One region of the Massilia sp. DWR3-1-1 genome, then DNA from elsewhere that is predicted to be linked to it. Evidence: riboswitches for the same ligand, from Rfam matches in the RefSeq annotation. Region 1 holds a riboswitch; the other holds the start of a gene.
The links. Region 1 has a riboswitch for cobalamin ahead of ACP7EY_RS23170 (TonB-dependent receptor domain-containing protein). Riboswitches for the same ligand answer to the same signal wherever they lie in the genome.
Positions count from the first base shown of each region.

Region 2: it holds a riboswitch for cobalamin, as region 1 does, so the genes downstream of both, ACP7EY_RS11910 (TonB-dependent receptor family protein) here and ACP7EY_RS23170 (TonB-dependent receptor domain-containing protein) in region 1, are expected to answer to the same signal.

Region 1 covers NZ_JAFCXL010000039.1:3,412-15,192, forward strand. Annotated here, with positions in the region: gene ACP7EY_RS23120 (DUF6328 family protein) at 1-309, opposite strand, end outside; gene ACP7EY_RS23125 (cobyric acid synthase) at 367-1,836, opposite strand; gene ACP7EY_RS23130 (cobalamin-binding protein) at 1,838-2,722, opposite strand; gene cobD (threonine-phosphate decarboxylase CobD) at 2,719-3,699, opposite strand; gene cbiB (adenosylcobinamide-phosphate synthase CbiB) at 3,692-4,651, opposite strand; gene cobU (bifunctional adenosylcobinamide kinase/adenosylcobinamide-phosphate guanylyltransferase) at 4,645-5,202, opposite strand; gene ACP7EY_RS23150 (cobyrinate a,c-diamide synthase) at 5,199-6,509, opposite strand; gene cobO (cob(I)yrinic acid a,c-diamide adenosyltransferase) at 6,503-7,141, opposite strand; gene ACP7EY_RS23160 (ABC transporter ATP-binding protein) at 7,138-7,911, opposite strand; gene ACP7EY_RS23165 (FecCD family ABC transporter permease) at 7,919-8,941, opposite strand; gene ACP7EY_RS23170 (TonB-dependent receptor domain-containing protein) at 9,024-10,886, opposite strand; cobalamin riboswitch at 11,018-11,241, opposite strand; gene ACP7EY_RS23175 (histidine phosphatase family protein) at 11,274-11,781, opposite strand, start outside.
Region 2 covers NZ_JAFCXL010000009.1:181,382-193,162, forward strand. Annotated here, with positions in the region: gene ACP7EY_RS11905 (cobalamin-binding protein) at 1-541, opposite strand, end outside; gene ACP7EY_RS11910 (TonB-dependent receptor family protein) at 531-2,576, opposite strand; cobalamin riboswitch at 2,629-2,868, opposite strand; gene ACP7EY_RS11915 (DODA-type extradiol aromatic ring-opening family dioxygenase) at 3,027-3,845, shown strand; gene ACP7EY_RS11920 (PLP-dependent aminotransferase family protein) at 3,920-5,320, opposite strand; gene ACP7EY_RS11925 (hypothetical protein) at 5,510-5,743, shown strand; gene ACP7EY_RS11930 (Na+/H+ antiporter NhaA) at 5,763-5,936, shown strand; gene ylqF (ribosome biogenesis GTPase YlqF) at 5,974-6,921, opposite strand; gene ACP7EY_RS11940 (hypothetical protein) at 7,498-8,391, opposite strand; gene ACP7EY_RS11945 (histone deacetylase family protein) at 8,470-9,399, opposite strand; gene ACP7EY_RS11950 (AAA family ATPase) at 9,603-10,523, shown strand; gene ACP7EY_RS11955 (DUF58 domain-containing protein) at 10,531-11,571, shown strand; gene ACP7EY_RS11960 (transglutaminaseTgpA domain-containing protein) at 11,526-11,781, shown strand, end outside.

The sequences.
Region 1 (11,781 bases):
CAGCGCCGTGCGGATCATGCGGGTCGACGCCACCAGCATGTGCGGCGTGACGTAATCGTGCCCCACGTAGCGGTAGTAGACGGCCGGCGTGACGATCAGGGCGACGGCGATGATCACCATGCTCAGGCTGATCAGATGACAGTCCTTGGCGAACTCGGGCAGCTCGGCGAAGCGCTGGTTGAACACCACGATGGTCTGAAAGCCGAACAGGGCCTGGATACCGGGCAGGATGACCCGGGTTTCCTCGATGATGTTGCGCATCTCTTCGTGCAGGTCGGCGTGGCTGATGGTTGCGGTCTCGGTCGTCATACGCAGACGGTAACCGCAATTGCATGCCATCGCAACCGCGCACGATAAGAAAACGATTTACCCTGGAGCGCGCGCCGCTGTCCTGAGCGCGACCAGGGCGTCGAGCAGGGGCCGGCTGGCATCGGCCAGCCGGTCCAGGCTCGCTTCGCGCAGCGCCGCCGTGTCGACGGTGTTGTCCGAATCGAGCCCGGCCCAGCGTAGCAGCGCCGCGCACGCCTGCGGCGTGTCGAACAGGCCATGCAGATAGGTGCCGAGCACCTGGCCGTCGGCCGAGAGCGCGCCTTCCGCGCGGCCGTCGATGACAAATGCCGGCAGCGCCAGCGCGGCACCGCGCGAGGTGCCCATGTGGATTTCGTAGCCCGTCACCGGCGCGCCGCTGTCGTCGAAGGCGCAACTGCCACTGACCAGTTGCAGGCGCTTCTCCAGGCCCATCTCGGTCACCATGTCGAGCAGGCCCAGCGCGGCCGATTCGCCGGCGCTGCCCTCGACGCCCAGCGGGTCGAGCACGCTGGCGCCCAGCATCTGAAAGCCGCCGCACACGCCGATCACCTTGCCGCCGTAGCGCAGGTGACGGGCAATCCGTTCCGGCCAGCCTTGCGCGCGCAGCCAGGCCAGGTCGGCGCGCGTGTGCTTGCTGCCGGGGAGGATGATCAGATCGGCGGGCGGAATCGCTTCTCCCTGGCGCACGAAGCGCAGGTCGACGTCGGGGTGCGCGCGCAGGGCGTCGAAGTCGGTGTGATTGCTCATGCGCGGCAAACTTGGCACGATCACCCGGAAGGCGCCCGTCGACGCCTGCACCGGCTGCACCGCGTCTTCGGCATCGAGGAACAGGCCATGCAGATAGGGCAGCACCGCCAGCACCGGCTTGCCGGTTTGGGCCTCGAGCCAGTCGAGGCCCGGTTCGAGCAGCTTGATATCGCCGCGAAATCGGTTGATGACAAAGCCGATGGTGCGCGCGCGTTCGCTCTCGGACAGGCAGGACAGGGTGCCGACGATGTGGGCGAACACGCCGCCGCGGTCGATGTCGGCCACCAGCACCACCGGGCAATCGACCGCTTCGGCAAAGCCCATGTTGGCGATGTCGCGATCGCGCAAATTGATCTCGGCGGGACTGCCCGCACCCTCGACGATGACGGCCTCGTACTGCGCGCTCAGGCGCTGGTGCGATTCGAGCACCGCCCCCATGGCGATGGTCTTGTACTGGTGGTAGTCGCGCGCATTCATCTCGGCGCGCACCTTGCCATGAATGATGATCTGGGCGCCCGTGTCGCTCGATGGTTTGAGCAGCACCGGGTTCATGTCGGTGGTGGGCGCCACGCCGGCGGCCATCGCCTGCAGGGCCTGGGCGCGGCCGATCTCGCCGCCGTCGGCGGTCACCGCGCTGTTCAGGGCCATGTTCTGCGGCTTGAACGGCGCCACCCGTACGCCTTCCTGCTTGAGCAGGCGGCACAGGGCCGCCACCACCGTGGTTTTGCCGGCGTCCGAGGTGGTGCCCTGCACCATCAGCGTGGAATAGGGAAAGTGCATATCAGTTCCCCCGGCGCTGGCGCGCCACATCGAGTTTTTCGCACAGCGCGGCGGTGCCGGGCACCATCCGCGGTCCGGCGCGGTTGAGCAGCTCGCCGTCGAGGGTAAACAGATTGTCGCGTTTGACCGCCTGCATGCCAGGATACTGGCGCCACAGATTGACGCCGCCATAGTTCTTTTCGCTGGTGCCGAAGATCGCCTCCGGGTCTTCCTGCAAGACCGCCTCGACCCCGACCACCGGCGCCGTGACGGACAGCGCGCCAAAGACGTTGACGCCGCCGCACAAGCGCATGGCGTCGCTGACGATCGAGCCATTGCTCAAGGTGTAAAGGGGCTTGTCCCAGACCTGGTAGAACAGCCGCACGGGCGAGCGCTTGCCGTACTTTTGCGCCAGCGCGGCGAACTGGCCGCGCACGTCGGCGGCGACGGCATTGGCCACATTCTCGGTGCCCATCAGCTGGCCCAGGCGAATCAGGCTATCGGCGATGCCGTCGAGTTTTTTCGGCTCGCTGTGAAAAATCGGCACGTTCAGCTTGCGCAGCAGGTCGACCTGGCGCGCGGAGCTGCCGTGCAGCCAGACCACGATCAGGTCCGGCTTCAGGGCGATCACCCGTTCGAGGTCGACCTGGCGGTTGTCACCGATGCGCGGCAGCAGTTTCGCCGCCGCCGGATAGTCGCTGTAGCTGACCGCGCCGACGATCCTGTCGCCGCCGCCGGCCGCGTACAGCAGTTCGGTCACATGGGGCGCCATGGCGATGATGCGCTGCGCCGGTTTTTTGAGCGTGATGAGATTGCCGTCGTCGTCGCGCACGCTGATGTCGGCATGGGCGGCGCCGGCAAACAGCGCCAGCAGCGCGGCCAAAATGATGGGGGAGGGTTTGATCATCGGTGCTTCCATTCATGAAGTGCGGTGTGCAGCCGCTGCCAGGCGGCAGGGTCGGGCGGCAGGCCAAGGCGGATGCCGCGTGCGGCGTGCTGAAACAGGCGGACCCAGATGCCCCGTTCGGCCATGTGCTGCCAGAACGCTTCGGCTTGCGCCTCGGGCCACCATTGAAACAGGGGCGTGCCGGTGGCCTCGATGCCGTGGTCATCGAGTAGCTGTGTCAGGCGGGCGCTGGACCCGGCCAGGCGCTGGCGGCTGGCGCGCTGCCAGGGCTGATCGCGCAGGGCGGCAATGGCGATATGCTGTGCCGGCCCGCTGATGGTCCACGGCCCCAGCAGATCGGCCAGGCGCAGCAGCAGGGCCGGTTCGGCGCCGACAAAGCCAAGACGGATGCCGGCCAGGCCGAAAAATTTTCCGATCGAACGCAGCACGATGATGCCTGGCCGGTCGGCAAAGGCGGCGATGCTGTGGTCCGTGCAGGTATCGGCAAACGCTTCATCGACCACCAGCTGGCCGCCGCGCGCGGCCAGCTGCTGCGCCCAGGCGAGCAACTGCGCGCGCGGCACGCTGGCGCCGGTCGGATTGTTCGGGTTGCAGACCACCACCACATCGCTGTGCGCCACCGCGCCTTCGAGTTCGGCATACGCCACCTGGGTCAGGCTGTGGCCATGGCCTGCCCAGTGGTGGGCATGCTCGGCATAGGACGGCGCCGCCACCGTCACCCGCGCCGGAGCGCGCAGGCGCGGCAAGGCCTGGATGGCGGCCTGGGTGCCGGCCACCGCCAGCAGGCAGGGCGCGCCGTAAAAGGCGCGGGCGGCGTCCAGCAGCGCCGGATCGGCTTCCGGCAAACGATGCCAGGCATCGTCCGGCACGACAGGCGCCGGGTAGCCGTGCGGGTTGATGCCGGTCGACAGATCGATCCAGTGTTCGCCGCCGAAGCGGCGCATGGCCTCGCGCAGATTGCCGCCGTGTTCAAGCATGGAGGACCTCCAACAGCGCCGCGCCGGCCAGCGCGAGGCCAATCCACAGGGCGGTGGTGCGCGCCACCAGGGCCCAGGCGCGGGCGATATCGGCGCCGCTGGCGGCGACCCCGTGGCCGAGCGGTGCGCGTTGCTCGATGGTGCCATCGTAGCTGGCGGCGCCGCCCAGTTCAATGCCCAGCGCACCGGCGCCGCTGGCCATCACGGGGCCGGCGTTCGGGCTGCTCCACAAGGGCGCTTGCATGCGCCAGCACAGCCAGGCGCGCCGTTTCGCCTGCCAGCCGGGCGCCAGCAACATATAAGAGAGCGCGGTCAGCCGCGCCGGAACCAGGTTGAGCAGATCGTCCAGGCGCGCGGCCACGCAGCCGAACTGCAGGTAGCGCGTGCTGCGATAGCCCCACATGGCGTCGAGCGTATTGGCCGCGCGGAACAGCACCGCGCCCGGCGCGCCGGCCACGGCGAACCAGAACAGGGCGCCGAATACGGCGTCATTGCCGTTTTCCAGCAGCGATTCGGTGCTCGCCTTGGCCAGCGCGTTTTCGCTGGCGCCGCTGGTGTCGCGGCTGACGATGCGGGCGGTGAGCCGGCGCGCGCCGGGCAGATCGCGACGCGCCAGCGCGGCGGCGATCGGCAAATTGTGTTCGCGCAGGCTGCGCAGGCCCAGGCAGACATACAGCAGCAGTGCGTGCGCAAGATAGTTGAGCCAGGGCGCCGTTGGCAGCCACACCAGCAGCAGCGCCAATGCGGTCGGCGGCGTCACCGCCAGCAGCCATGCCAGCGCGCCGCGCGCGACGCGGGCATGGCCCAGGTTCAGGCGCCGCTCGAGCCACATGGCCCAGTTGCCAAAGCCGACCAGCGGATGCCAGCGGCGCGCTTCGCCCAGCAGCACATCGAGCAGCACGCCGGCCGCCAGCAGCAGCGCCAGCGCGCTCACGCCAAGGCCGCTCAGCACGGGCCGCCCTTCAGGTACAGGGGCAGGCCGGCGGCGATGAACACGGCGTCATCGCAGAGGGCGGCCATGGTCTGGTTCAGCCGGCCCTGTTCATCCATGAAGCGGCGCGATATCGCCCCCATCGGCATCAAGCCCAGGCCCACCTCGTTCGATACCAGCACGACGTCGCTGGCGCAGCGCGCCAAGGCGCTCGCCAGCATGTCCTGCTGTTCATCAAATTGCGCCGGCACGGTGATCGTTCCCACGTCGGGATAGCTGTCACCGCCGCTAAACAGCAGATTGCTCAGCCAGAGTGTCAGGCAATCGACCAGGATCAGGCGTTCGGGCGAGGACCAGCGCAGCAACTGGTTGCCCAGCGCCAGCGGCTCTTCCACCGTGGTCCATTCGGGCGGGCGCGCGGCGCGGTGGTGGGCGATGCGCGCGGCCATTTCGCCGTCGCCGGCGGTGGCGGTGGCCAGGTAGACGACCTCCTTGCCGGAATCGATCGCCAGCCGCTCGGCAAACGCGCTCTTGCCGGAACGGGCGCCGCCCAGCACCAGGGTGCGCCTCATGGCGCGCCAGCGGAAAACAGCGCTGCCACGGCGGCCGGATTGGACGGGAAGTAGGCGTGAAAATACGAGGCCGTCAGCGCGCCGCAACGATACACGGCCTCGCCCGCAGCGCCCGAGGGGTGCTTGACCGTGCTGGCGGCGGGCGCCAGGCTGGTGCTCAGGGTCGAATAGTGAAAGGTGTGGCCGCGCAAGGGGCCGTGCGCGGTCTCCAGTGCCTGCGAACCCAGTCCGGCCAGCCTGGCCTGCATGGTCACGGTGCCCGCCATCACGCCCGCCATCGGCCAGACGACGCCGGCCTGGTCGGACAGCGACTCGGCCAGCGCCATCATGCCGCCGCATTCGGCCACGATCGGCAAGCCGGCGGCGTGCGCGGCGCGGATCGATGCCTGCCACGCGCTCGCATGCGAGAGCGCCGCCGCATGCAGTTCCGGATAGCCACCCGGCAGGTAGACGGCGTCTGCCTCGGGCGGCACCGCCTGGTTTGCCAGCGGCGAGAAGAAGCACAGGGTCGCGCCCAACTCCTCCAGGGTGGCCAGGTTGGCGGGGTAGATGAACAAAAAGGCGGCATCGCGCGCGACGGCGATGGTGCGACCGGCCAGCAGCGGCGCCGGCGCCGCCAGCGCAGTCTCAAGCGGCAGGCGCACGGGCGGCAGCGCGTCCCATGCGGCATCGTCAAACGCGAGCTGTTCGGCCAGGCTGTCGAGCAGGGCGTCGATGGCGCTCACTTCGCCCGGCACCACCAGTCCCAGGTGACGCTCCGGCAGCGAGGCGGCCTGGCGCGGCAGGGTCGCCAGCAGGGGGATATCGCGCAGCGATGCCGCCACCATGCTGGCGTGGCCGGCGCTGGCGACCCGGTTGGCGGTGACGCCGGCCATCGCCACGGGGCCGTAGTCGCGCAAGCCCAGCGCCAGCGCGCCAGCCGTCTGCGCCATCGCACTGACGTCGATCACCGCCATCACCGGCACGCCGAAGGCGCGCGCCAGGTCGGCCGAGGAGGGCGTGCCGTCATACAGGCCCATCACCCCTTCGATCAGGATGACGTCCGCTTGCGCGCCTGCCTGCGCCAGCAGGCGCCGGCAGGCGTCGATGCCGACCACCCACAGGTCGAGCGACTCGACCGGCGCGCCGCTGGCCCGCTCGAGGATCATGGGGTCGATGAAATCCGGTCCGCACTTGAACACACGCACGCGCTTGCCCTGACGCGCCAGCTTGCGCGCCAGCGCCGCAGTGACGGTGGTCTTGCCCTGGCCGGACGCCATTGCCGTCACCAGGAGCGCTTTCACTTCGACGCTCGCGGGCATCACCATTCGGTTCCCGCCTGGGCGCCGATGCCGGCCTTGAAGGCATGCTTGACGACGGCCATTTCGGTGACGGTGTCGGCGATGTCGATCAGTTCCTGCGGCGCGCCGCGGCCGGTGACGACGACGTGCTGCATGACGGGCCGCGCCAGCAAATCGGCGATGACGACGTCGACGTCGAGGTAGCGGTATTTCAGGGCGATGTTGAGCTCATCGAGCAGGACCAGGCCGATGGTGGGATCGGCCAGAAACAGCTTGGCCTGCTCCCATGCCAGCAGGGCCTTTTCGATATCGCGCTCGCGGTTTTGCGTGTTCCAGGTATAGCCTTCGCCCATCGCGTGAAACTGCACCTCGTCGGGAAAGCGGCGCAGGAATTTTTCCTCGCCCGTCTCCAGCGCGCCTTTGATGAACTGCACCACGCCCACTTTCATGCCGTGGCCCATGGCGCGCATCACCATGCCCAGGCCGCTCGAGCTCTTGCCCTTGCCATTGCCGTTGTTGACGATGATGATGCCGATCGCTTTGTCGGCGGCGGCGATCTTCGCGTCGATGATGGCTTTTTTGCGCTCCATGCGCACGCGGTGGCGCTCGTTCAAGGCCAGGGTGTCGGCGGAGGGAAGTGCTGCGGTCGGTTGGCTCATGCTTGGTCCTCGGAGGGAATGAAAATACGGCGGCTGCCGTGCTCGATGATGTCGATCGGGTGGCCCAGGTAGTCGCCCAGCAGATCGGCGCGCATCACCTGTTCCTTGGGACCGGCCAGCCAGCGGCCGTCACCCATCAGCAGCAGGGCGTGGGTCGAGACGCGATGCGCCAGGGTCAGGTCGTGGCCGATCATGACGACGGTCTTGTTGTGTTCACGGCACAGGCCCGCCAGCAGCGCCATGATCGACACCTGGTGCGCCAGGTCGAGCGCGTTGGCCGGTTCGTCGAGCAGCAGCAGCGGGGTGTCCTGGGCCAGCATGGCGGCGATTGCCACCCGCTGGCGCTCGCCGCCGGACAGGGTGCGCACATCGCGCTCGGCCAGCGCCGCCACCTCCATCGCGTGCAGCGCGCGCAGGGCGATCGCATGGTCGTCGCTCCCTTCCCAGTAGCGATTGCCGTGGTAGGGGTGGCGCGCCGACAGCACTGTTTCGATGACGCTGTAGGCAAACGCGTCGCTGCGGCTTTGCGCCAGGAAGGCGCGCTGGCGCGCCAGTTCCGGCAGCGGCCAGTCGGCCAGTGTCCGTCCGTCCAGCGCGACGTGGCCGCCATCGATCGAGCGCAAGCCCGCCAGGGTGCGCAGCAAGGTGCTCTTGCCGGCGCCATTGCGGCCGATGACACTCCAGCATTCGCCGTCGTTGACCTGCCAATTGAGGTCGTCGACCAGCACGCGCTGGCCCGCCTTCAAACAAAGATGGTGTGTGCTGATCATGGTGGGTTTATCTCCGCAGCCGGTGCAACTGGAACAGGAACACGGGCGCGCCGATCAACGCCGTGACCACGCCGACGGGCAACTGCTGGGGCGCGATGGCCGTTCTTGCCAGGGTGTCGGCCATGACCAGGAAGGCGCCGCCGGCCAGCGCCGCCGCGGGAATGAGCACCCGATGGTCGGGGCCGACGATAAAGCGGATGGCGTGCGGCACGATCAGGCCGACGAAGCCGATGCTGCCGGCGGTGGTGACGGCGCTGGCGGTGAGCAGGCCGGAGATAAAAAACAGGCTCTTGCGCAGCGGGCCCACCCGCACGCCCAGGGTCGCCGCGTTCTCCGCATGCAGCGCCATCACGTTCATCGAGCGGGCGCTGAACAGGGCGAACAGCAGGGCGCCGGCCAGCACCAGCCACGGCAACAGCCGCAGGGGGGCGCCGGCCAGGTCGCCGATCATCCAGAAAATCATGCTGCGCAGGCGGCTCTCGGGCGCGATCGACAGCATCAAGGTCACCATCGCCATGCAGGCCGATGCCAGGATCACGCCCGTCAGCAGCAGCATCGCGCTGCCGCCTTCGGCCGCGGTGCCGCCGCGCAGGTCGCGCCGCGCCAGCAGATACAGCAGGGCCGAGATGAGCACCGCGCCGCCAAACGCGGCCGCGTCGACCATCCAGGCGGCGCACATGAACAGCAACGCAGCCAGCGCGCCCACCGATGCGCCGGCCGAAATGCCCAGCACGTAGGGATCGGCCAGGGGATTGCGCAGCAGCGCCTGCATCATCACGCCGGCCAGCGAGAGCGCCGCGCCGGTGACAAAGCCGACCGCGGCGCGCGACAGGCGCAGCTCGAGCAGGGTGGCCGCCAGCGAACTGGTGTGACCGTGCAGCAGCTCGCCCAGCGCTGCCGGCATCTCGGTCAGCGGCACCGCGACGGAGCCGGCCACGCCAGAAAAAACCAGGCTGGCCAGCGCGAACACGGTCAGGCCGGTCAGGGTGAGGGTGGCGCGCCGGCGCTGCTGGCGGGAGAAGGAATGCATGGATGCTTTCAAAAATTCGGTATGCGGCGGGTTGTGACCGCTGTGACGGCCCGCGGCCGTCACAGCGTACTTCAATCGCTTGTTAATAACCGTAGCGAATACCGGCAAACACCTTCGAGCCCGGCGTGGCGTAGTTGCGCGCCAGGTCGTACTGCTTGTCGCCGACGTTATTCCAGCGCACCAGCGCCGACCAGTCGCGCGCGAACGTGTAGGTGGCGAACAGGTTGACCAGGCCATAGCCGCCCAGGCGGTTCTTGTTGGCGGCGTCGTCATAACGGTCGCCCGACAGGTCCAGTTCGACGCCGCCCTTCCATGCGCCGATGGTGCTGGTGGCGCTCACGTTGGCGTGCTTGTTCGACCGGCGCGCCAGGCGCAGTTGGCTGGTCTCATCCCGCGGATCCTGCAGGTCGACGCTGGCGGCCAGGTCGACGCCCAGCACGCGCGTGGAACCGGCAACGGTCAGGCCTTCGAGCGTGGCGCGGCTGACGTTGTAGGCGCAACCGAATTTGTACTCGGCCACCCCGAACGGGCAAGGGTTGGTGTTGACCAGCAGGTCGGTCAGGCGGTTGCGGTAGACGCTGGCGCCGAGGGCGTTGACGCCATCGTCGTAGCGCAAGCCCAGTTCCGCATTGCGGCCCTGCTCGGGGCGATTGGCCGGGTTGCCGTACGAGGGGTAATACAGCTCGTTGTAGGTGGGGGCGCGAAAGCTGCTGCCGTAGCTGGCGGTGGCGCGCAGGGCGGCCGAAAAACGGTAGCCGTAGCCGACCGCGCCCGTGTTGTTGCCGCCGTAGACCGATTTGTCGCGCCGCGCGCTGGCGTTGAACAGGTGCGCGCCGCGCCGGGCATTGTACGAAGCGGCAAACGCGTTGGTGCTGCGCGCGCGATTGAGGGCGGCGGCGCCGTTGGTCGAAACGTCTTCCTCGCGGTGGTCATACAGCAGTTGCAGCATGTCGGCGCCGATCTGCACGTCGTTCTGCCAGCTGAAATTGTTCTGGGTGCTGTCGATTTGCGAGTAGCCGCTGGCGGCGGCGCTGCTGTAGTTGGCGCCCTTGTCGCGGCTTTGCGCGAACTGCAGCAGGCTGGTCCAGCCTGGCGTCAGGCGCGCCTTGGCGAAGACGGCGGCGTTCGACAGTTCCGCTTCGGCGCGCACATCGTAGGCGGTGGCGCCGCTGTCGTATTGGGCATCGAGTTTGCTGTGCAAAAGCTGCGCGCCCACCTCGTAGCCATCGGCCAGCTGGTAGCGCAGTTGGGCGGCGACATTGGCCTTGTCATAGCCGTCGCGGTCGGCGTTGTAGCTGCTGCTGCCGGGACGGGTGGCCGAGAAGCCCGTCGATTTTTCCTTGCCGGCGCTGATGGCGTAGCTCAAGCTGTGCTCCCCGCCGGTGGCGCCCGAGACGCTGGCGTCGAATGCGCGCGTGCTGTCGCTGCCGAAGCCGGCCAACGCCGTCATGCGCGGTGCGCCCTTGCCGGTGCGGGTGAAAATCTGGATCACGCCGCCGACCGCATCGGCGCCGTACATCGAGCTCAAGGGCCCGTAGACGATTTCGATGTGGTCGATGGCGCTCAGGGGGATGGCGCTCCAGTTGGCCGCGCCCGTGGTGGATGAGCCGATGCGCACGCCATCGACGAGCACGATGTTCTGGTTGCTGTTGGCGCCCCGGATGAAGACGCTGGCGCTGGTGCCGGCGCCGCCGTTGCGGGCCACTTCGATGCCGCGTTGGCGCTGCAGCAGGTCGATGACGGAACCGGCGCCTGATTCGGCGATCTGTTCGGCGCTGATGGTGACGCTGTCGCTGATGACGTCGGCCAGCGCCTGCGGGCTGCGGGTGGCGGTGACGAGGACGGTGGCGGCGGGTGCGGGTGCGGATTCGGCGTGGATGGCCGGAGCGGCCATCGCCAACGCCAGTGACGCCAGGGCGGCGTTACGGGAAGTACGTGATGTCATGATTATTTTCTGTTGTAGGCAACCGGCCGACGTCCCCGTGGGCCAGATTGAACAGAAGCGAGCGAACAGCAGAGACGACCAGGAAGCTGCCGGCAGGCCGGCATTGTCCGTGTCGCGCACATCCCGTTCGCTCACTTCCACCTGTCTTGGCCGGTATCCGGGCTGGCAAGTTAGACCCTCTCACCTTCCCATGCCGAGGCACAGTGGTTGTCAGAGAGGGTTTGTCGCGCTCTGTTGCGACACTTGCTGACCGTTGCGGGGGCAGCACACGCAGGCGTTCAAATGAAGGCTTCGTGTTTCCCGTTTAACTGCGCGTCAGGACAGACGCGCGAGCACCAAAACGCGCCCATTATACGGCGTTGCGGCGTCACGGGCGGCGCCGGCGTATCAAAATCGCATGGTGACGATGCCGCCGTAGTCGATCCGGTGCGGCGTGGCGGCCGCTTGCAGCGCGATGGCCGCCAGCGCGCCCTCGCCCGGCGGCGCCCCGTGCAGGCCGGCGCGCTCGATGGCGGCGAGCAGGCGGATGGTGCCGGCGTGGCAGACGACGACGGCGTCGGACACCTGCGCGCGCCGCAGCGCATCGACAAAGTCGGCCACCCTGCGCGCCACCTGCAGCACCGTCTCGCCGCCGCCCGGCGCGTAGTGGACCAGGTCGGCCGTCCAGGCGTCGATCTCAGCGCGCGCGATGGCGTCCCACGGGCGCAGTTCCCAGGCGCCGAAATCCATTTCGGCCAGGCGGGGCTCGAGAAGCGGCGGCGGCAGACCCCATTGCGCCGCCAGCGCCATGCTCAATGCCGTGCAACGCTGCAGGGGGCTCGACACCATGTGGATGTGCGCGCCGTGCGGCAGCGATTGCGCCAGATTCGCCAGCGCCGCGCGCAGCGCCGCCGGG
Region 2 (11,781 bases), on a different contig from region 1:
CCTGGTAAAACACCCGCACGGGCGGGCGCGCCCCGTATTGCGCCTTGAGCGCGGCGATGCTGGCGCGGTAGCGCGCCGCCGCCGGCGCCGCCTGCGCCGTCGTTCCCAGCAAGGCGCCCAGCCGCTCGACGCTGGTGGCGACCTGTTCGAGCGTGCGTGGCTCGCTGAAGAACAGCGCGATGCCCAGTTGCTGCAACTGCGCCAGCTGGCGCGCGGTATTGCCGCTTTGCCAGACCACCAGCAGATCGGGCTTGAGCGCAATCAGCCGTTCCAGGTCGATGCGCTCGTCGCTGCCCACCAGCGGCACCTGGCTGGCCGCTGGTGGATAATCGCTGTAGTTGATGGCGCCGACCACCTGGGCGCCGCCGCCGGCGGCGAACAGCAGCTCGGTGATATGGGGCGCCATCGCGATGACGCGCCGGGCCGGCGCAGCCAGAGTGACGCGGTGGCCGGCATCGTCGACGACGCTGACGGCGGCGCCGGCAGGGGCCGCCGTCAGCGCCGTCAGCATCAGCCCCGCCAGCGCGCCCTTAAAAATCATAGCGCGCCGACAGCTTGAGCTGGCGGCCGTTTTCCGGATAGATGCCGGCGCGGCAGCTGAAGGCCTGGCTGGTGAAGCGCTTGTCGGCCAGGTTGCTGCCTGCCAGCGCGAATTCCCATGGGCCCACGCGCTGCGCCAGGCGGGCGTCGAGCGTCGTGTGGGCGGCAATCTGCGCCGTGCAGCTGTTGCTGAAATCGCTGCCGAAGCGCTGGCGGTCGACCCACTGGGCACCCAGGTCGGCCGAACGGCCGCTGCCCGGCGTCCAGCTCAGGCGCGCGCTCACCATGTTGGCCGGCACCAGGGTCAGGGCGCGGCCGCGGTTGACGCCGTCGGTGAAGCGCGCCGTCAGATGCTGGGCGTGGCCGCTGAGCCGCCAGGCGGCGGCCAGGCGCAGCTGGCCATCGAGTTCGATGCCGCGGCGCTCGGTGGCGTCGAGGTTGGTGTTGGCGCCGGGGAAACCATTGACCAGCACGGTGGGATCATAATAAATCTCGTTGACCAGGCGATGGCGAAACAGGCGCACGGCCAGCGCATTGCCATCGTCGGCCCAGCTGGCGCCCGCCTCCAGGTCGTGCGAGGTCTGCGGCGCCAGGATCGCGCTCGACGAGCGGTAACTGTTTTCATCGGCGTTGGCCAGGCGGTAGCTGTGGCCGGCCTTGGCGTGCAGCGTCAGCGCCGGCACGATGGCGTAGCTGCCCTGCAGGTCCCAGGCATTGAGCGACTGGCCCGCGTGATCGCTGGCCGCCGGGTAGCTCAGGGTGTCGGTGGTGTCCTTGTCGAACACTTCGTGGCGCACGCCGGCGGCCAGGCGGGCCGCATGGGCGCCGTCGAAGCGCAGCTCGTCGCGCACGTACACGGCGCGGGAGCTCTGGCGCGCATCGGCGTTGGAGAAATCGGCGCTGGTGCGGCGCTTCCAGCGCAGCAGGTCGACGCCGCCAACGAGTTCGTTGTCGATGGCGCCGAAGCGGGCCCGCTGGCGCAGGCGGGGCGAGAACTGCGTCTGCGCCGTGGCATAGCGCGCGTCCGAGACGGACGGCCCGAAACCGAAGTCGGCGACGTAGTGGGCCTTGACGGTTTTTTCGCGGTGCGACAATTCGGCCACCAGGTCGACGGCGCCGAAGCGCTGCTCGAGGACGGCGCTGACGCGGTCGCTGTCCTGCGCGCCGAAATCGTCCGGCGTCAGGCTCTGGCCGGGATTGGCATCGAACTGCGCTTGCGTGAGCGAACCGGGAAAGCGCGATTTCTGGCGGGCGCTGTCGACGCGCACGCCGATGTGGCCGTCGCCCAGCGCAAACTGGGCGCCGCCGCTGAAGGTGCTGGCCTGGTAGCGGCTGTTGGCGCGGTCGTTGTCGCTGGCCTGATTGTCAATGGCGGCGTCGAGCGCCACGCCGCGGTAGCTGGTGGCGACCGAGGCGCGGGCGTCGTGCGCGCCCAGCGTGCCGATTTCGGCGCTGAGGGAGGCGCGCGTGGCCCGGGCGGCGCTGCCGCGGCGGGTGATGATCTGGATCACGCCGCCGGTGGCGCCGTCGCCATACAGCACGCTGCTACCGCCGCGCACGATTTCGATGCGTTCGACGGTGTCGATGGGGATGGCCGAGAGCACCGGATTGGCCAGTTCGTTTTCCGACAGGCGCACGCCATCGACCAGCACCACCATGTTCTGGGCGCTGTTGGTGCCGAAGCCGCGCAGGTCCAGCGAAAAGTCGGGACTGGCGTCGAGGCTCTGGCGGCCGAACACGCCGCCGACCTTGCGGATGGCCTGGTTGACGTCGGTGGCGCCGGCGCGGCGGATGTCCTCGGCGCTGATGACGGTGGCGCCGATGGGCGCGAGGGCCAGCGGATTGGCAAAGCGCGAGCCGGTGACGAGCACGGTGGGCAGATCGCTGGCGGCGGGGGCATCGGCGCTGCCGCTGCTGCCGCTGGCGTGGGCGGCGCTGGCGAAGCAGGCCGACAACAGGGCGGCGAGGACGAGCGGCTGGACGGCGCGCGGGCGCCGGGAATGGGAAATGAACATCATGGTGAGCAGTCTTTGCAATGCGTTTCCGGCCATGCGTCCCCGCAAGCCGGATTCAATGAAAGCGCCGGTCGGCGCTTTCCCCTGTCTGGCCGGTATCCGGGCTCACCAGCTTCACCGCCTCACCTTCCCACGCGCACGTGGTGGTATTCGAGGCGGCTCTCGCCCGCGCCTTGCGGCAGCGGACGAGGCTGGTTGACCGTTGCGGGGGCAGCACACGTGAGGCCGGCGGCGCGCGGCGCCTGGGCCTGGTGTTTCCCGTTTAACTGCCGGCGAGATCACGCCGGCGGGCACCAAAACCCCGCCATTATATGCTGCGGCGCGCCCCATGCCACGGGCGCCGTTGGTGCAGGCGGCACGACGGGCCTTGAATTACGCTTAAAGAGGCGCATAATAGTACTAGCTAGTACAAGTTTTACTTTGACGGCGAAAGCGCCCGCTTTCGCCCCGATTGCCCTGAAGGAGTTTGCGATGTCGAGTACCTTGCCCACCTATTTTGTTTCGCACGGCGGCGGTCCGTGGCCGTTCATGAAGGACCAGACAGGCAGCGCCTACGATCAGCTCGAAGCATCGCTGGTGGACATGCCGCGCCAGTTGGGCCAGCGGCCCCGCGCCGTGCTGGTGGTGACGAGCCACTGGGAAGCGGCCGATTTCATGGTGTCATCGGGCGCCGCGCCGGGCATGATCTACGACTACGGCGGCTTTCCGCCCCACACCTACCAGGTCAGCTACCCGGCGCCCGGTCATCCCGCACTGGCGCAGCGGGTGGCCGAACTGGCGCGCGCGGCCGGCCACCCCGTCACGCTCGACGAACAGCGCGGTTTCGACCATGGCACGTTTTCCATGCTGGTCCCCGTCTACCCGGAGGCCGACATGCCGGTGGTGCAATTGTCCATCAAGCACGGCTACGATCCGGAAACCCACCTGGCCCTGGGCCGCGCACTGGCGCCCTTGCGCGACGAAGGCGTCCTGATCATCGGCAGCGGCCTGTCCTTCCACAACCTGCGCCAGTTCGGCCCCGGCGGCAAGCTGGCCTCGCAGCAGTTCGACGGCTGGTTGCAGCACGTCTTGCTGGACCTGCCCCCCGCTCAGCGCAGCGCCGCGCTGCGCCGCTGGAGCGCGGCGCCGTCCGCGCGCGTGGCGCATCCGCGCGAAGACCACCTGGTGCCGCTGTTCGTGGCGCTGGGCGCGGCCGAACAGGAAGTGGCGGCCTGCGTGTATCACGAGGACGCGTTTTTCGGCAGCCTGGCGGTGTCGAGTTTCAGGTTCGGCGCAGCAGCGGCTGCGTAAGCGGGGCGCCGGGCGCCGCGGGCAGGCGGATGGTCACGGGCCGTCCGCCTTGGCCGTGCCGTCATGGCGTCGCGTTACACCACGGCGGCGTTGAGGGAGCCGGGCCGCCGCGCCAGCAGGCGAGAGAGCCGGTGCAGACCGGCCTGGAAGCGTCCACGGTCCTTGATGCTGCCCAAGGAGATTCGAATGGCATTCGCCGAGACGCTGCCAGTGGCGAACGCCTGCGCCGGCGTGACGGCGATGCCCTCGCTGTCGGCGGCATGCGCAAACTGCGAGCAGTTCCAGTACGCGGGCAACTCGAGCCACACATGCAGGCCGTCGCCGAGGCCGCTGTAACGCCCGGCAAGGATATCCCGGGCCATGCGGTGGCGCAGGCGCGCCTCCTTGCGCACGCCTTCCATCAATCGCTCAGCCGAACCGTCGAGTATCCACTGCGTGGCCAGTGCCGCCGTCAAGGGTGCGACCATCAGCGAAAATGACCTTAACGCGACCAGAAACCGTTCGCGTTCGTGCGGGTCGCGTATCAGCACGTAGGCGACCCGCAAGCCGGGCGTCAGGCATTTCGACAGCGTGCCGATGTAGACCACCTGGTCCGGGGCAAACGTGGCAACAGGTGGTGGCGGGGTGTCGGCCAGGCGCCAGTAGGGATCGTCCTCGAGAATGCGCACCTTGCAGCGCTTCGCGATGCTGGCGAGCGCCTTGCGCCGGCGTTCGGGCATGGTGATGGCGGTCGGGTTCTGCAACGTGGGATTGAGGTAGACCAGGGCGCTCTTGTGCTGGCGGCACGCTTGCTCGAGCAGTTCAGGCACCATCCCGTGCCTGTCCGCGTCCACCGCAATGATGCGCCGGCCGAACTGGGTCGCCGCGGCACGCAAGCCCGGATAAGTGATGGGCTCGGCCAGGATCACATCGCCAGGCACCGTCAGCGCAAGGATCAAGGCGGCGATCGCCGCTTGCGCACCGGGACAGACCAGGACCTGCCGGGGATCGAGCGGTCCAAACATCGGTGCGAGCCATGTGGCGCCAGCCTGGCGGTCGGAGGCGCTGCCCCCGGCCACGTGGTAGGTCATCAGCAATTCGTTGTCTGCCCTCATCATTACTTGAGACAAACCTTGTTTCAACATGTCGTCGAAGTCCACGCCAGCGGGCGGCGGTGGGGTATTCATGCTCAGGTCGAGGATCGAGGTCAATTCGACCTTCGGCGCCGCGACATAGGTGCCGCGCGCGCCGCGGCCCTCCAGCAAGTGGCGACGCCTGGCTTCGTCGTAGGCGCGTGTAATCGTCGTCAGGTCAACGTCGAGCTGTGCTGCCAGCTGGCGCTGCGGCGGCAGACGGTCGCCCGGCTTGAGCGATCCGTCTGCCAGCGCCGCCTGCAAGGCATCGGCAATCTGCAAAAAACGCGGCCCTTTGTTTCCGGCCAATCGGGGCAACCAGGTGGAAAAATTTTCACCTTGTATGTTTTTTAACTGGGACATTTTGTCTCAATGTATGGAAATTGCTTTTAGGTAGTATGCTTCAGAACGTGCCGCAGGTAGAGGGAATGACCGGTTCAAACAGGATGCCTGGGCGCTGGTTTGAACGAACGATGAAGCTGCTCAGGCAGCGTGTTGAGGTAGTGTTCCTCACGATAGACAGTATCAAGTAATAGCCTGGAAATACGCAAAATGATGGATTGGATCCCGATAGTGCTGGTAACGTTCAAGGCGCTCGTGCTCGGCACGGGCATGTTCTTCGCCATCAAGTGGCATTACGATCAAGGCAAGAAGGAGCAGGACAAGCGCGCGCTGCTACGCACGGTCGGCAAGGTGGCCGCAGTGTTCGTGCTATTGGTCGCGGTGCTGGTGTTCCTCACCTTCGTCCTTAGCAGCAAGCTCGGTTTGGACTTGACCTTCCCATGATGGGAAAGCGCCTTGCACAGTGCCGCGCAATGTGCGTTGGCGTCATGGCGTGGCAGCGGGACTACTCGGCAACATCGGCTTGACGATGTCGGCCTTCAAGACGAACCTTGCGTTCGTCGGTCCAGCGGCGCTTGTCGCTTCGTCGAAGATGGCCATGTTTCTTGCGTCGCTGAAGGCAGGTGCTGCCGGCTAAGCCAGACGCATTCGCCGCCATCGGCTGAGGGAGTTCACTAGCCGCCGCGCTTGCCGCGTGCCGCGTTCAGCGCTTTTTCAGCCGCCACGGCCGCCGCCTTGGCCGCCTTTTCCGCCATCGCCACGGCGTGCAGTTCCAACTGTGCCGCACGGCTCGCGGGAGTTTCCAGGCTGATACGTCCCAGTACGCCCGTGCGGTAATCCTGCAGGAAGGTGTGCGCGGCCTTTTCGAAATCGAGGTCGCCGCCCTTCTGGCGGTAGCCGCGCCGCGCCGCCACCGCTTCGATCACGCCGATGCCGTCGAGGCTTTCGGTCTTGAAGCCGTAGCGGGTGCTCAGCAGCGCGGGATAGCGCTCGAGCAGCACTTCGGCCAGGAACACCGCCACCTCGTCTTCGATCAGCGCGTTCGAGCCGACGGCGTGGCTGGCGGCCAGCATCAGGCCGTCGCTGGCCAGGGCGATCTTTGGCCACAGCATGCCGGGCGTGTCGACGAGGATGATATTTTTGCCCAGATACAGTTTTTGCTGGATCTTGGTCACGGCTGGCTCATCGCCCACCTTGGCGACCTTCTTTTTCAACAGGGCGTTCATCAGGGTGGACTTGCCCACGTTGGGAATGCCCATGATCATGATGCGCAGCGGCTTGGTGGGCACCCCGCGGTGGGGCGCCAGCGACAGGCACAGCGCCGGGATGCGGGCGACATCGGCCGGCTTCTTGGTCGTCATGGGGAAGGCGGTGACGCCTTCCTGGGCATCGTAATAAGCGCTCCAGGCGGCGGTGGCGGCGGGATCGGCCAGATCGACCTTGTTGAGAATTTTCAGGCAGGGCCGCTGACGAAACAGGCGCAGCTCTTCCACCATGGGATTGCAGCTCGCCTCGGGCAGGCGCGCATCAAGCACTTCGATCACCAGGTCGGTGTTCTCCATCTGTTCGGCCGCCTTTTTGCGGGCGGCGTTCATGTGGCCTGGGTACCATTGGATCGACATGCTGGGCTTTCACTCTTGGACAATCCCGCTATTTTACGTTGTCGCCCCCTCCCCCGCGACTTTCTCGCAGCGCTTTGTTGGTCCCGGCGCCGTGCCCCAGGTCTGCCGCACCCCGTATCGCCGGGCTTTCCCTTGCCTGATCCCCCGCAAGAAGTTGCCCATCAGAAAAAATAATACCTTTCTCGTCGCCAAGGAACTCCCCATGCCCCCGTCAAAGACAGGAACATCCTCGTCGGCGTGCTGAGCGCGGCGGCCCTGCTGGCCGCCGCCAGTGCCGAGTACGACGTCCGCGCCGCCAGACCGTCTGCCCCTGCCCCTGCCGCTGCCGACCCTGCCGACCTTGCCAGCCCTGCCAGCCCTGCCAGCCCGCACCAGAGCGACATGGCGCAGCTCACGACGACGCTGGCGCCGGCGAAGCCGTTCGCCGGGCAGGCCACACCGATCGCCATTCCGCCTTAGGCGGCCGTGGTCGTCATCAAGGGCAAGCGATTTAGCGCGCGCAAAAAAGGCGTACAGCCCTGACCGCGGCAGCCAGCGCGGCACCGGCACGAAGCTGATCACGCACCCGGCTGTGCCCTACAGTGCCGTCGCCTCCACATCGGCTCGCATCGGCGCGGTGATGCCCTGCCAGTTCCCCTGCAGATAATGGGTGTAACGCTCGCCATCGTCGCGCAGGCTGACGGAGTGGAAATTCCACTTGGGCGTACCGCCCTCGTTGGGCTGGGTGCCCAGCGTCAGGTCGCGGCAGAACCAGTCGCGGGGGTTGCAATAGGCGCCGCCGCCCGCACCGGCGACGCCGCCGGCGCTGTGGTACGCGACCACTTCATCGTCCTGGCCCGGCAACAGAAACGAATAGAAGGTGCCGCGGGCGCCCGCATACATGTAGAACATGAGGCCGCGGGTGTCGTTGTGGTTGTACATGGCGCGGATGGTGGTGGTGCGCAGGTCGCGCGCCAGCGCTTCGCCGGTGGCCCAGGCGCCCGCGTCGGCCAGTTCGGTGCCGCCCGCGGCGCCGGCGGCAACGCGGATCCATTTGATGTTCCAGCCCGTTTGCGTGGGCGCGCCGGGGCCGGCCGGCGCGCACACCCCGGCCCCGTTCGGCGTCGCATTGGTCACGCTGCGCGGGGAGCCGCCATAGTTGGCCAGGTTGTAGCCAATCATGGGGTCGCCCGCGCTGTAGGCGGCGATGTAGCACCAGTTGCTGCCCGTGCAGAAGCAGTCGAGGGCATTGCGCACGATGCCGCTTTGCCCGGCGATGCTGCCAACACCGTCCCAGTTGACGGCCTGCTTGCCCACGCCGGCGCTGACCTGGCCCGGCCCCCAGTAGCTGAAATCCTGGTAGTTGCCGATGGCGCCACCCGCACCCCGGCCGTTGATCCACAAGGTGTAATTGGCGGCCGAGGCGCTCATCGGGAGCGCACCCAGCAACAGCAGCAACAACAGACACACCCGCAGCACCGCCTTGTTCATGACGCCCTCCCGTGTTTTCTCGTACAGGGTTGGAGTGGGCGGCGGGGGCGAAAGTTCAAGCCTGCGGTGCGCTCTGCGTCAATCGATCTGCGCCAGCGCCTTGACGTGCGCCACCACGCTGCGCCCCAGCGCCGACAGGTTGTAGCCGCCCTCGAGGCAGCTGACGATGCGCCCTTGCGCATGTTCGGCGGCGACCGCCATGATCTGCCGGGTCATCCAGCTGTAGTCGGCCTCGACCAGCGCCATGTCGCCCAGATCATCTTCGCGGTGCGCATCGAATCCTGCGGAAATAAAAATCATCTGGGGCTTGAACGCGTGCAGGGCCGGCAGCCAGTGCGCGCTCACCAGTTGGCGTACCAGCTCGCCGCCGCTGCGGGCCGGCACCGGCAGGTTAACGCTGTTGGCCGTTTCCGGCTCCGGCTCGCTGTAAGGATAGAACGGATGCTGGTAGAAGCTGCACATGAGCACGCGCTGGTCGTCGTGGAACGATTCGGCCGTGCCGTTGCCGTGGTGGACGTCGAAATCGATGATGGCCACCCGTTCCAGGCCGTGGCCGTCGAGCGCCTGCAGCGCCGCCAGCGCCACATTGTTCAACAGGCAAAAGCCCATCGCATTGCCGGGACGCGCATGGTGGCCGGGCGGACGGATCGCGCAGAAAGCGTTGTCGATATCGCCGGCGATGACGGCGTCGGTGGCGGCCATGGCACAGCCGGCCGCGCGCAGTGCCGCCTGGTAGCTGTGGGCGTTGAGGATGGTATCGCCGTCGATCGGATAGTACGCGCCTGCTGCGGGAAGATTGTCGCGGATCACGGCCAGCGCTTCCAGGCTATGATTGCGCAACACCGCCGGGATCTCGGCCAGCGGCCCGTCGCGCCGTTCGAACAGGCCGTCCAGGCGGGCGCGGATCAACTGGTCTTCGATCGCTTCCAGGCGGGCGGGACACTCCGGGTGCCAATCGCCCATTTCGTGGCGCAGACAATCAGGATGGCTGTAGATGGCTGTGCTCATAGAGTAATATTTATATCCTCGTGCCATGTTTTTCAGACTGGGCGCCGTTTCTCTTATAGAATCTTTGCCAAGGCTGCACTATGCGCGAAAGCTTGCGCTACTGCTAATTTACCATGCCACGCGCGGCCCGTGCAGGCGCGCGGCACACCGTGGCGCCGGTGTGCGACCGGCCTGTCGTTGAACCAGTTGACAAAAAGGCAGCAATGTTCGAGAAACTGCATGCGGTGGCCCGCCAGGTGGGCCAGATCGTCGTCGGCAAGGATGTGCAGGTGCGGCAGGCGCTCACCTGCCTGCTGGCCGGCGGCCACCTGCTGGTGGAAGACGTGCCGGGAGTCGGCAAGACCACCCTGGCCCACGCGCTGGCCATTTCGCTGGGCATGCAGTTCAACCGCGTGCAGTTCACCAGCGACCTGCTGCCGGCCGACGTGGCCGGCATCTCCGTCTACGAGCGGGAAAAAAACGGCTTCGTGTTTCATCCGGGGCCGATCTTCACGCAGGTGCTGCTGGCCGACGAGATCAACCGCGCCACGCCGAAGACCCAGTCGGGCCTGCTCGAGGCGATGGAAGAGCGCCAGGTCAGCGCCGATGGCGTCACCCGGCCCCTGCCGACGCCATTTTTCGTCATCGCCACCCAGAACCCGTCGCACCAGGTGGGCGTGTTTCCCCTGCCGGAGTCGCAGCTCGACCGCTTCCTGATGTGCCTGTCGCTGGGCTACCCGGACGCCGCCGCCGAGCGCGCCCTGCTGATGGGCGAGGACCGGCGCGCCATGCTCCGGGCCCTGCCGGCGGCCATGCAACCGGCCGAACTGGTGGCGGCCCAGCAGGCCCTGGGCACCATCCATGCCTCGGGCGCGCTGATCGACTACGTGCAGGCGCTGGCGCACGCGTCGCGCCATGACGGCCTGTTCGCCGAAGGCCTGTCGCCGCGCGCCGCGATCGCCCTGCTGCGTGCGGCGCGCGCCTGGGCCGCGCTGGAAGGGCGCGACCACGTGGTGCCGGAAGACGTGCAGGCGGTGCTGGTGCCGGTCTGCGCGCACCGGCTGCGGCCCTTGAAATCGGCGCACGGCGTGGCCGTGGCCAGCCGCGACCTGGTGCTGCAGTTGCAGCAGTCCGTGCCCGTCTGAGGACGCAATGAGCGGTCCAGCAAGCCAGGCCGGCGCCGGCGCCCCGCCCGTTCCAGGCCGGGCCGGGCTGTTGCGCCGCCTCGAGGGGCGCTTGCGCCAGTTGCTGTTCCCCCTGCACGGCGCGGAAAGCGGCGAAGTGCTGCTGCACCGGCGCCGCGTCTACATCCTGCCCACCAACGCGGGCCTGGGCTTTTGCGCGCTGGTGCTGGTGCTGCTGGTGGGCGCCACCAACTACAACCTGGGCCTGGGCTTCGCGCTGGCCTTCCTGCTCGTTTCCTGCGGCCTGGTCGACATGCTGCTCACCTACCGCAACCTGGCCAATCTGCGCCTGCGCGCCGGCCGCGTGGCCCCCGTGTTCGCGGGCGCCGAAGCGCGCTTCGAGCTGGTCCTGATCAACCGCAGCGCGCTCGAGCGCTACGCCATCGGCGTCGATTTCGTCGGCACCGGCCCCCGTTACCTGACCGACGCGGCGGCCGGCGGCGAGACGCTGCTGACGCTGGCCTGCCCGACCAGCGTGCGCGGGTCGCTGGCGGCGCCGCGCGTGCGCCTGGTGACGCGGTTTCCGCTGGGCCTGTTCCGCGCCTGGGGCTACTGGCAGCCCGCCATGCGCGCGCTGGTCTATCCCTTCCCCGAAAGCGAGGCGCCGGCGCTGCCGCTGGCGGGCGCGAACGCCGACGACGGCCGCGGCAGCGCCGGCCAGGACGACTTCGGCGGCATCCGCAACTACCAGGCGGGCGACTCGATGCGCAGCCTGGCGTGGCGCCAGATCGCCCGCCTCGACCTGGAACACGGCGGCCAGCTGGTGACCAAGCATTTCGAGGGGGGCGGCGCCGATGAACTGGTGCTCGATTTCGCCGCCATCGCCAGCACCGTGCCCGTCGAAGCGCGCCTGTCGCGCATGACGCGCTGGGTGCTGATGGCCGAGCAGCGCGGCCTGCCCTACGGTTTCAGGCTGGGCAGCCTGCACCTGCAAGCCGGCCACGGCGCCGCGCACCAGGCAGCATGCCTGCAAGCGCTGGCTCTGTACGGCAGCGGGGCGGCGCTGTGAAAGCGCGCGCGCCGCTGGCGGCGCTGCGCGCCTGGCTGAAAAATTTCATCGCCCGGCTGCCACGCGACAAGGCCGACACGCTGCTGCTGCTGGCCGGCGCCCTGCTGGTGCTGGCGCCGCACGCGCTGCACCTGCCCCTGTGGGTGACGGCGCTGTCGCTGGCGACCATGACGTGGCGGGTGGCGATCACCGTGCGCGGCACCCGCCTGC